One region of the Bradyrhizobium sp. CB1717 genome, then DNA from elsewhere that is predicted to be linked to it. Evidence: predicted binding sites of a transcription regulator. Region 1 holds the regulator's gene; the other holds the start of a gene.
What was found. Region 1 encodes PhoB, which activates phosphate uptake and scavenging genes when phosphate is short. Its sites were predicted from a motif close to TGTCATNNANCTGTCAT; they were not measured.
Positions count from the first base shown of each region.

Region 2: a site for PhoB is predicted at 2,051-2,067, ahead of ugpB (sn-glycerol-3-phosphate ABC transporter substrate-binding protein UgpB). Genes of this name have one in related genera too.

Region 1 covers NZ_CP121666.1:8,935,824-8,940,032, reverse strand. Annotated here, with positions in the region: gene pstA (phosphate ABC transporter permease PstA) at 1-320, shown strand, start outside; gene pstB (phosphate ABC transporter ATP-binding protein PstB) at 317-1,135, shown strand; gene phoU (phosphate signaling complex protein PhoU) at 1,147-1,863, shown strand; gene phoB (phosphate regulon transcriptional regulator PhoB) at 1,886-2,593, shown strand; gene QA649_RS41590 (GcrA family cell cycle regulator) at 2,843-3,355, opposite strand; gene QA649_RS41585 (aspartate aminotransferase family protein) at 3,810-4,209, shown strand, end outside.
Region 2 covers NZ_CP121666.1:113,081-117,289, forward strand. Annotated here, with positions in the region: gene QA649_RS00490 (organic hydroperoxide resistance protein) at 1-386, shown strand, start outside; gene QA649_RS00495 (CaiB/BaiF CoA-transferase family protein) at 566-1,768, shown strand; gene ugpB (sn-glycerol-3-phosphate ABC transporter substrate-binding protein UgpB) at 2,122-3,438, shown strand; gene ugpA (sn-glycerol-3-phosphate ABC transporter permease UgpA) at 3,487-4,209, shown strand, end outside.

The DNA of each region.
Region 1 (4,209 bases):
GCCTGCCGCGCTCGCTGGTGATCAAGCGCATCGCCTATCGTGCGGCCCGATCGGGTCTCATCACCGGCGTGCTGCTCGCCACCGCCCGCGTCGCCGGCGAGACCGCGCCGCTGCTCTTCACCGCGCTGTCGAACCAGTTCTTCAGCCTCGGCCTGAACAAGACGATGGCGAACCTGCCGGTTACCATCAACAACTTCGTGCAGAGCCCCTACGCCTACTGGAAGCAGCTCGCCTGGAGCGGCGCGCTGCTGATCACGATCACCGTGCTTGCCCTGAACATTGGCGCGCGCATCCTCGGCGCCGAGAGGACTGCAAAATGACCGATCTTTCCGTATCCGTGAGTTCCAACGCCCATCTGGCCTCGCAGCCGTTGCCGGAAGCGCCCGCCAAGGTGACGGTGCGCAACCTCAACTTCTATTACGGCGAGCACCACGCGCTGAAGAACATCAACCTGACGCTCGGCAGCAACCGCGTCACGGCGTTCATCGGCCCGTCGGGCTGCGGCAAGTCGACCCTGCTGCGCATCTTCAACCGGATGTACGACCTCTATCCGGGCCAGCGCGTCACCGGTCAGCTGATGCTCGACCAGACCAACATCCTCGACCCGAAGCTGGACCTGAACCTGCTGCGCGCCCGCGTCGGCATGGTGTTCCAGAAGCCGACGCCGTTCCCGATGACGATCTACGAGAACATCGCCTTCGGCATCCGCCTCTATGAGAAGATCTCGAAGTCCGAGATGGACGACCGGGTCGAGAAGGCGCTGCGCGGCGGCGCGCTGTGGAACGAGGTCAAGGACAAGCTCAACGCCTCGGGCCTGTCGCTCTCCGGCGGCCAGCAGCAGCGCCTCTGCATCGCCCGCACCGTCGCGGTGCGGCCTGAAGTGATTTTGTTCGACGAGCCCTGCTCGGCGCTCGATCCGATCTCGACCGCCAAGGTCGAGGAGCTGATCCAGGAACTGTCCGAGAACTACACGATCGCGATCGTCACCCACAACATGCAGCAGGCGGCGCGCGTCTCCGACAAGACCGCTTTCATGTATCTCGGCGAGCTGATCGAGTTCGACGACACCAGCAAGATCTTCACGTCGCCGACCGATCGGCGCACGCAGGATTACATCACCGGCCGGTTCGGCTGAGGAGACGGGACATGGGTTCTGAACATACCGCAAAGGCTTTCGACACCGACCTCCAGGAGCTCACCCGCCTGGTCGCCGAGATGGGCGGCATCGCCGAGCGCATGATCGTCGATTCCGTCGATGCGCTGATCCGCCGCGACGTCGCGCTCGGCCAGCGCGTCGTCACCATCGACGCCGAGCTCGACGCGCTGCAGAAGAAGATCGAGGAGCGCGCCGTGCTCACCATCGCCCGCCGCCAGCCGATGGCGGTGGATCTGCGCGAGATCGTCGGCGCCATGCGCGTTGCGACCGATCTCGAGCGCATCGGCGACCTCGCCAAGAACATGGGAAAGCGCGTCGCCGCGCTCGATGCCGACTTCCATCCGCTCAAACTGTTCCGCGGCCTGGAGCACATGACCGACCTCGTGCAGCAGCAGGTCAAGTCGGTGCTGGACGCCTATGCCGCGCACGATCTGCCGGCTGCGATGGCGGTGTGGAAGGGCGACGAGGAAGTCGACGCCATCTGCACCTCGCTGTTCCGCGAGCTCCTCACCTACATGATGGAGGATCCGCGCAACATCTCGTTCTGCATCCATCTGATGTTCTGCGCCAAGAACATCGAGCGGATCGGCGATCACGCCACCAACATCGCCGAGACCGTGTTCTACATGATCGAGGGCCAGGCCATCACCGACAAGCGGCCGAAGGGCGACATGACGACCTTCGCCACGACGGTCCCGAATACCTGAAGACTTAAGGAGCGACGACACCATGGGCGCACGCATTATGGTGGTTGAGGACGAGGAAGCTCTCACCGAGCTTCTCCGCTACAACCTCGAAGGCGACGGCTATGACGTCGAGACGGTGATGCGCGGCGACGATGCCGACACCCGCCTCAAGGAGCACATCCCCGACCTGATCGTGCTCGACTGGATGCTGCCGGGCCTCTCGGGCATCGAGCTGTGCCGGCGGCTGCGGACCCGTCCCGAGACCAAGCAGCTTCCCATCATCATGCTCACCGCGCGCGGCGAGGAGAGCGAGCGGGTGCGCGGGCTTGCGACCGGCGCCGACGACTACATCGTCAAGCCGTTCTCGGTGCCGGAGCTGCTGGCGCGCGTGAAGGGCCTCCTGCGGCGCGCGAGCCCTGAGCGGCTCGCCACCGTGCTCGCCTATGGCGACATCGAGCTTGATCGCGACAAGCGCCGCGTCGCGCGCTCGGGCCGGCCGATCGATCTCGGCCCGACCGAATATCGCCTGCTGGAGTTCTTCCTGGAGCATCCCGGCCGCGTGTTCTCGCGTGAGCAGTTGCTCGACAGCGTCTGGGGCCGCGACATCTACATCGACGAGCGCACCGTCGACGTCCATATCGGCCGCCTGCGCAAGCTGCTCAATCTCGGTCGCGAGCAGGACCCGATCCGCACCGTCCGCGGCGCCGGCTATGCGCTCGACGATCGCTTTGCGAAGGCCGAGCAGACGTAAGCTGGTTTGGGGGCTATTGCCGCAGCATGGGTGTCGTCCCGGCCGAGTGCGCAATTGCGCACGGGGGCCGGGACCCATACCGCGTGATCTATCGATGAAGCGCGGTGCAAGTTGCGCGGCGCAGCCGCGTCACAGAGAGTCTTCGCCAAACCGCATTCGGTGGTTATGGGTCCCGGCCTTCGCCGGGACGACAGCGGAGTGTGTTGAGCCGTCATCGTGTGACGGCTGCTTCTTGATCTCAGAACAAGCTCACCGCGTGCCCGGCTTGGCCGGCGCGCGACGGCGGTCCGCCGCCGGCTGATACGCCACGCGCGAGTGCTGGGCGCAGTAGGGCAGGCCCGACAGCGCCTTGCCGCCGCAAAAGAAGAAATCCGGGCTCGAGGGATCGCCGACCGGCCAGTGGCAGGTCGCCTCGTTCAATTCGAGCAGCGACAGCCGCTGGCTCATCGGCACCACGTTGTCGTAGGTCACAGGCTCCGCCTCGACTTCGACCTCGAAGGCCTGTGCCAGCGCGGTGTTGCCGCGTGCGATGGGGCGGCTGACCCGCATCATGTGCTGAGCCGGACGCGCCTTGCGCGGCCGGGGAGCTGCCGATGAGGGGCTCTTGGCGCGGCCGGACAGGCCGAGCCTGTGCACCTTGCCGATCACGGCATTACGGGTCACGTTGCCGAGCTCGGCTGCGATCTGGCTGGCCGACAATCCGGCCTCCCAGAGCTTTTTCAGCTGCTCGACGCGATCGTCGGACCAGGTCAAAACCGTCATTGCACCCTTTCCCTCGCCGTGCGGCTGCCGTCCTGGCGCCTTGCGGCGAATGCCTAAGCCTCGAAAAACCCGTGCCGCCAGAATCCCTTAAGGCTCGCCGGGCGTAACCAGAACGCCCGAACGTTTACGCCGGTACATGAGGACTTAGAGGATCAGAACTGCTGCACGAGATGTCGTATCTGACAAGCCAAACGCTACAATATGGCGTGACTCACGCGCAAGAGTCAGCCGACTCGCTTCCACATGTTCCGTGGCAAAAACCCCGCAAATCCGGCACCGCAAGACTACGGATTCAGCGTTTCGCGGGGCTTTCGGGCGGCATTGACACCCGTTCTACCCGGCATAAGATAGTGTCACGTGCCGCCCTTAAAAGGCGGCACGTTTCGTTTTCCGGGCCGGTCAATGGTGCGCTGCGTGAGCGCGTTGAGGCCGTCCGCAACATCAAGTGATCGTCATGACTAACAGCGCCGCGCCGCATTTGCTCCCCGTTTTCGCCAGGGCCGACCTCGGTTTCGAGCGCGGCGAAGGCTGCTGGCTGATCGCGACCAATGGCGAGCGCTATCTCGATTTCACCTCGGGCGTCGCGGTGAACGCGCTTGGCCACGCCCATCCCGCGCTGGTCAAGGCGCTGCAGGAGCAGGCGACCAAGCTCTGGCACATGTCGAACCTGTTCCAGAGCCCGGACGGCGAGAAACTCGCCGCACGTCTGTGCCAGGAAAGCTTCGCGGACTTCGTGTTCTTCTGCAATTCCGGCGCCGAGGCGCTGGAAGGCGTGATCAAGCTGGTCCGCCATCATCACTTCTCCAAGGGTCATCCGGAGCGCTACCGCATCATCACCTTCGAGGGCGCCTTCC
Region 2 (4,209 bases), 410 kb from region 1:
CCGGCGGCCGCGACGGCCATGCTGCGACCCTCGACGGCGCGCTCGACGTCAAGCTCACCACGCCGAAGGAGCTCGGTGGCGGCGGCGGCGCCGGCAACAATCCCGAGCAGCTGTTCGCGGCCGGTTATGCCGCCTGCTTCATCGGCGCCATGAAGTTCGTGGCCTCCCAGGGCGGCCCGAAGGTTCCGGCCGATGCCTCCGTCACCTCGACGGTCGGAATCGGCCCGCGCTCCGAGGGCGGCTTCGGCCTCGACATCGACCTCGCCGTCTCGCTGCCGGGCCTTGCCCGCGCGGAGGCCGAGGCACTGGTCGCCAAGGCGCACCAGGTGTGCCCGTACTCCAATGCCACGCGCGGCAATGTCGACGTTCGCCTGACGGTCGTCTGATCGGCGGTGCGGATTGGCTGGCCCGGGATCCCCCTCGGGCCGGCCGCCTCCGATTGAATTTGCCATCCCGCGGGATGGCAGCGCGGCGGCGCATACGGCTCCACGCGAGGGCCCATTGCTGGCGCAAACAAACCTCGCTAGGCCTGTGATCCAATGATCGACACAGGGGAAGCGAAGGCATGACTGAAGCAGCAACGGGCGCAATGAGCGGACTGCGCGTCATCGATCTCACGCGCGTGCTCGGCGGTCCCTACTGCACCCAGATCCTCGCCGACCACGGCGCCGACGTCATCAAGGTCGAGCCGCCCGCGGGCGATGAGGTGCGCGAATGGGGCCCTCCCTTCCATGAGGAGGACGCAGCCTATTTCGTCGGCATCAACCGCAACAAGCGCTCGATCGGCCTCGACCTCGCCTCCGAGGGCGGCCGCGTCGTGCTGCTGAAGATGCTGGAGACGGCCGACGTCCTCATTGAGAATTTCAAGCCGGGCACGCTGGAGAAATGGGGCATCGGCAACGAGGTGTTGCGCGAGAAATTTCCGCGCCTCGTGCATTGCCGGATCTGCGGCTTCGGCGCCGACGGCCCACGCGGCGGCAATCCCGGCTATGACGCCATCATCCAGGCCATGACCGGCATGATCGCGGCAACCGGCTCGCCCGAGAGCGGGCCGATGCGGATCGGCGTGCCGCTGGTCGACATCACCACGGGCCTTTACGCCGCGATCGGCATCCTGATGGCGCTGTCGGAGCGACAGCGTTCGGGCAAGGGCCAGTTCCTGGAGACCACGCTGTACGAGACCGGCCTTGCCATCATGCATCCGCACACCGCGAACTATTTCATGCATGGCAAGCCGCCTGGCCTCACCGGCAACGAGCATCCCAACCTCGTGCCCTATGCGATCTTCCCGACCAAGACCGACAACATCTTCATCGGCGTCGGCAATGACGGCACCTTCCGCAAGCTCGCCAAGGAGATCGGCAAGCCCGAGCTCGGCACCGATCCGCGCTTTGCCCGCAACAAGGACCGCATCGCCAATCGCGAGGCGCTGCGCGCCGAGCTTGCCGCGGTGTTCAGCCAGCACGAGGCCGAGCCGCTGTGCAATCGCCTGCTCGCGGCCGGCCTGCCCGCAGGTCCGGTGCAGAAGATCGACCAGGCGTTGACGAACCCGCACACGATCTACCGCGGCGATATTATCGAGAAGGACTGGTACAAGGGCGTGGCCTCGCCGATCCGGCTCGATCGCAGCAAGCCGAGCCTGCGCCTCGTGCCGCCGAAGTTCAGCCAGCACGCAGCCGAGGTGCTGGGCGAGTTCGGCTACTCCAAGTCCGAGATCGACGCGATGGTCGAGAAGGGCACGGTCTGCGGCCCCGAGCGCAAGCGCTAGACGGTGCACTCCCTCTCCCGCTTGCGGGAGAGGGTCGGGGAGAGGGCTGTCTCCGCAACGGGACAACCCCCAGAGGATAGAGCCCTCACCCGGATCACCTCTCCCGCAAGCGGGAGAGGTTAAGGAAGACCGGAGCCGATCGTCCGCTTCAAATATCCAATGCCGCACTGCGGCGCACCCGTGCGCGTGCAGCGCGAACGGCTGCGGCTGGTCGCGTCGCATTCGCCTATTTGACGGCTTCCCTTTTCCAGCGCTTGCCGCTTTCGTTTCGGCCGCTTACACAGTCATGTGAACGTCATATGGCGCTGCTAGCGCAAGCGCTTCTTTAGTGACGGGCAAGGGAGGTTTTCTTGATGGCTCTTCGACATTTTGGCGCGGCTGCTGCTGTTGCACTTACGGTTGGTCTCGGCGCCTCGCCGGCCCTGGCCGTGACCGAAATCCAGTGGTGGCACGCGATGACCGGCGCCAACAACGACGTCATCGTCAAGCTCGCCAACGACTTCAACGCGTCGCAGACCGACTACAAGGTGATCCCGACCTACAAGGGCAATTACCCCGACACGATGAACGCCGGCATCGCCGCGTTCCGCGCCGGCAACGCCCCGCACATCATGCAGGTGTTCGAAGTCGGCACCGCGACCATGATGGCCGCGACCGGCGCCGTGAAGCCGGTCTACAAGCTGATGGCCGAGACCGGCGAGAAGTTCGATCCGAAGAACTACCTGCCCGCGATCACCGGCTACTACTCGACCTCGAAGGGCGAGATGCTGTCGTTCCCCTTCAACTCGTCGTCGACCGTCATGTGGGTCAACCTCGACGAGCTGAAGAAGGCCAATGTCGAGATCCCCAAGACCTGGCCCGAAGTGTTCGAGGCCGGCAAGAAGCTGAAGGCTGCCGGTCACGACACCTGCGGCTTCTCCGGCTCCTGGGTCACCTGGGTCAATCTCGAGCAGCTCTCGGCATGGCACAACACGCCGCTCTCCAGCAAGGCCAACGGCCTCGACGGCTTCGACACCGTGCTCGAATTCAACGGCCCGCTCCAGGTCAAGCATCTCGAGAACCTGGTCGAGTTGCAGAAGACCAAGGTCTACGACTATGCCGGCCGCACCAACACCGGCGAAGGCCGCTTCACCTCGGGCGAATGCCCGATCTACCTGACCTCCTCGGCGTTCTTCGGCAACGTCAAGGCGCAGGCCAAGTTCAACTTCACCGCGGTGCCGATGCCGTATTATCCGGACGTCAAGGGCGCGCCGCAGAACTCGATCATCGGCGGCGCTTCGCTCTGGGTCATGGGCGGCAAGCCGGCCGACGACTACAAGGGCGTCGCAAAATTCCTGACCTTCCTCTCCGACACCGATCGTCAGGTCTACATCCACAAGGCCTCGGGCTATCTGCCGATCACCAAGGCGGCCTACGCCAAGGCGAAGGAAGAAGGCTTCTACAAGGATCAGCCCTATCTCGAGACCCCGCTGCTCGAGCTGACCAACAAGGAGCCGACCGAGAATTCGCGCGGCCTGCGCCTCGGCAACATGGTTCAGCTGCGTGACGTCTGGTCGGAGGAGATCGAGCAGGCGCTGGCCGGCAAGAAGACCGCCAAGCAGGCGCTCGACGCCGCCGTCGAACGCGGCAACACCATGCTGCGGCAGTTCGAAAAGACCGCCGTGAAGTAGGGCGACTGGCGGCAGGCCGGTCACCCGGCCTGCCGCTTCCGGGGCATCATGCAAAAGCAAGCCATTTTCCAGTCAAAGCTGTTGCCCTACGCGCTGGTTGCGCCGCAGCTCGCGATCGTGCTGATTTTCTTCTATTGGCCGGCGCTGCAGGCGGTCATCCAGTCCTTCCTGCTCCAGGATGCCTTCGGCCTCTCGACGAGCTTCGTCTGGTTCGACAATTACATCGAGCTGTTCAGGGATCCCGCCTATTTCGAAGCGGTCGTCCGCACCTTCTTCTTCTCGTTCGCGATCGCGATCTCGTCGCTGTCCTTTGCGCTGCTGCTCGCCGTGATGGCCGACAAGCCGCTGCGCGGCTCGATGCTTTATCGCACGCTGCTGATCTGGCCCTATGCGGTGGCGCCGCCCGTGGTCGGCGTGCTCTGGATCTTCATGCTGCATCCCTCGCTCGGCGTGATCTCGCGCTACCTGCGCGCCGCCGGCATCGACTGGAATCCGCTGCTCGACGGCAACCAGGCCGCAGGCCTCATCATCCTCGCCGCCGCGTGGAAGCAGATCTCCTACAATTTCCTGTTCTTCCTCGCCGGCCTGCAGGCGATCCCGAAAAGCGTGTTCGAAGCCGCTGCGATCGACGGCGCGCGGCCGATGCGCAGGTTCTGGACCGTGACCTTCCCGCTGCTGTCGCCGACCATCTTCTTCCTCTTGGTCGTCAACATCGTCTACGCCTTCTTCGACACCTTCGGCATCATCGACACCATGACCCGCGGCGGTCCC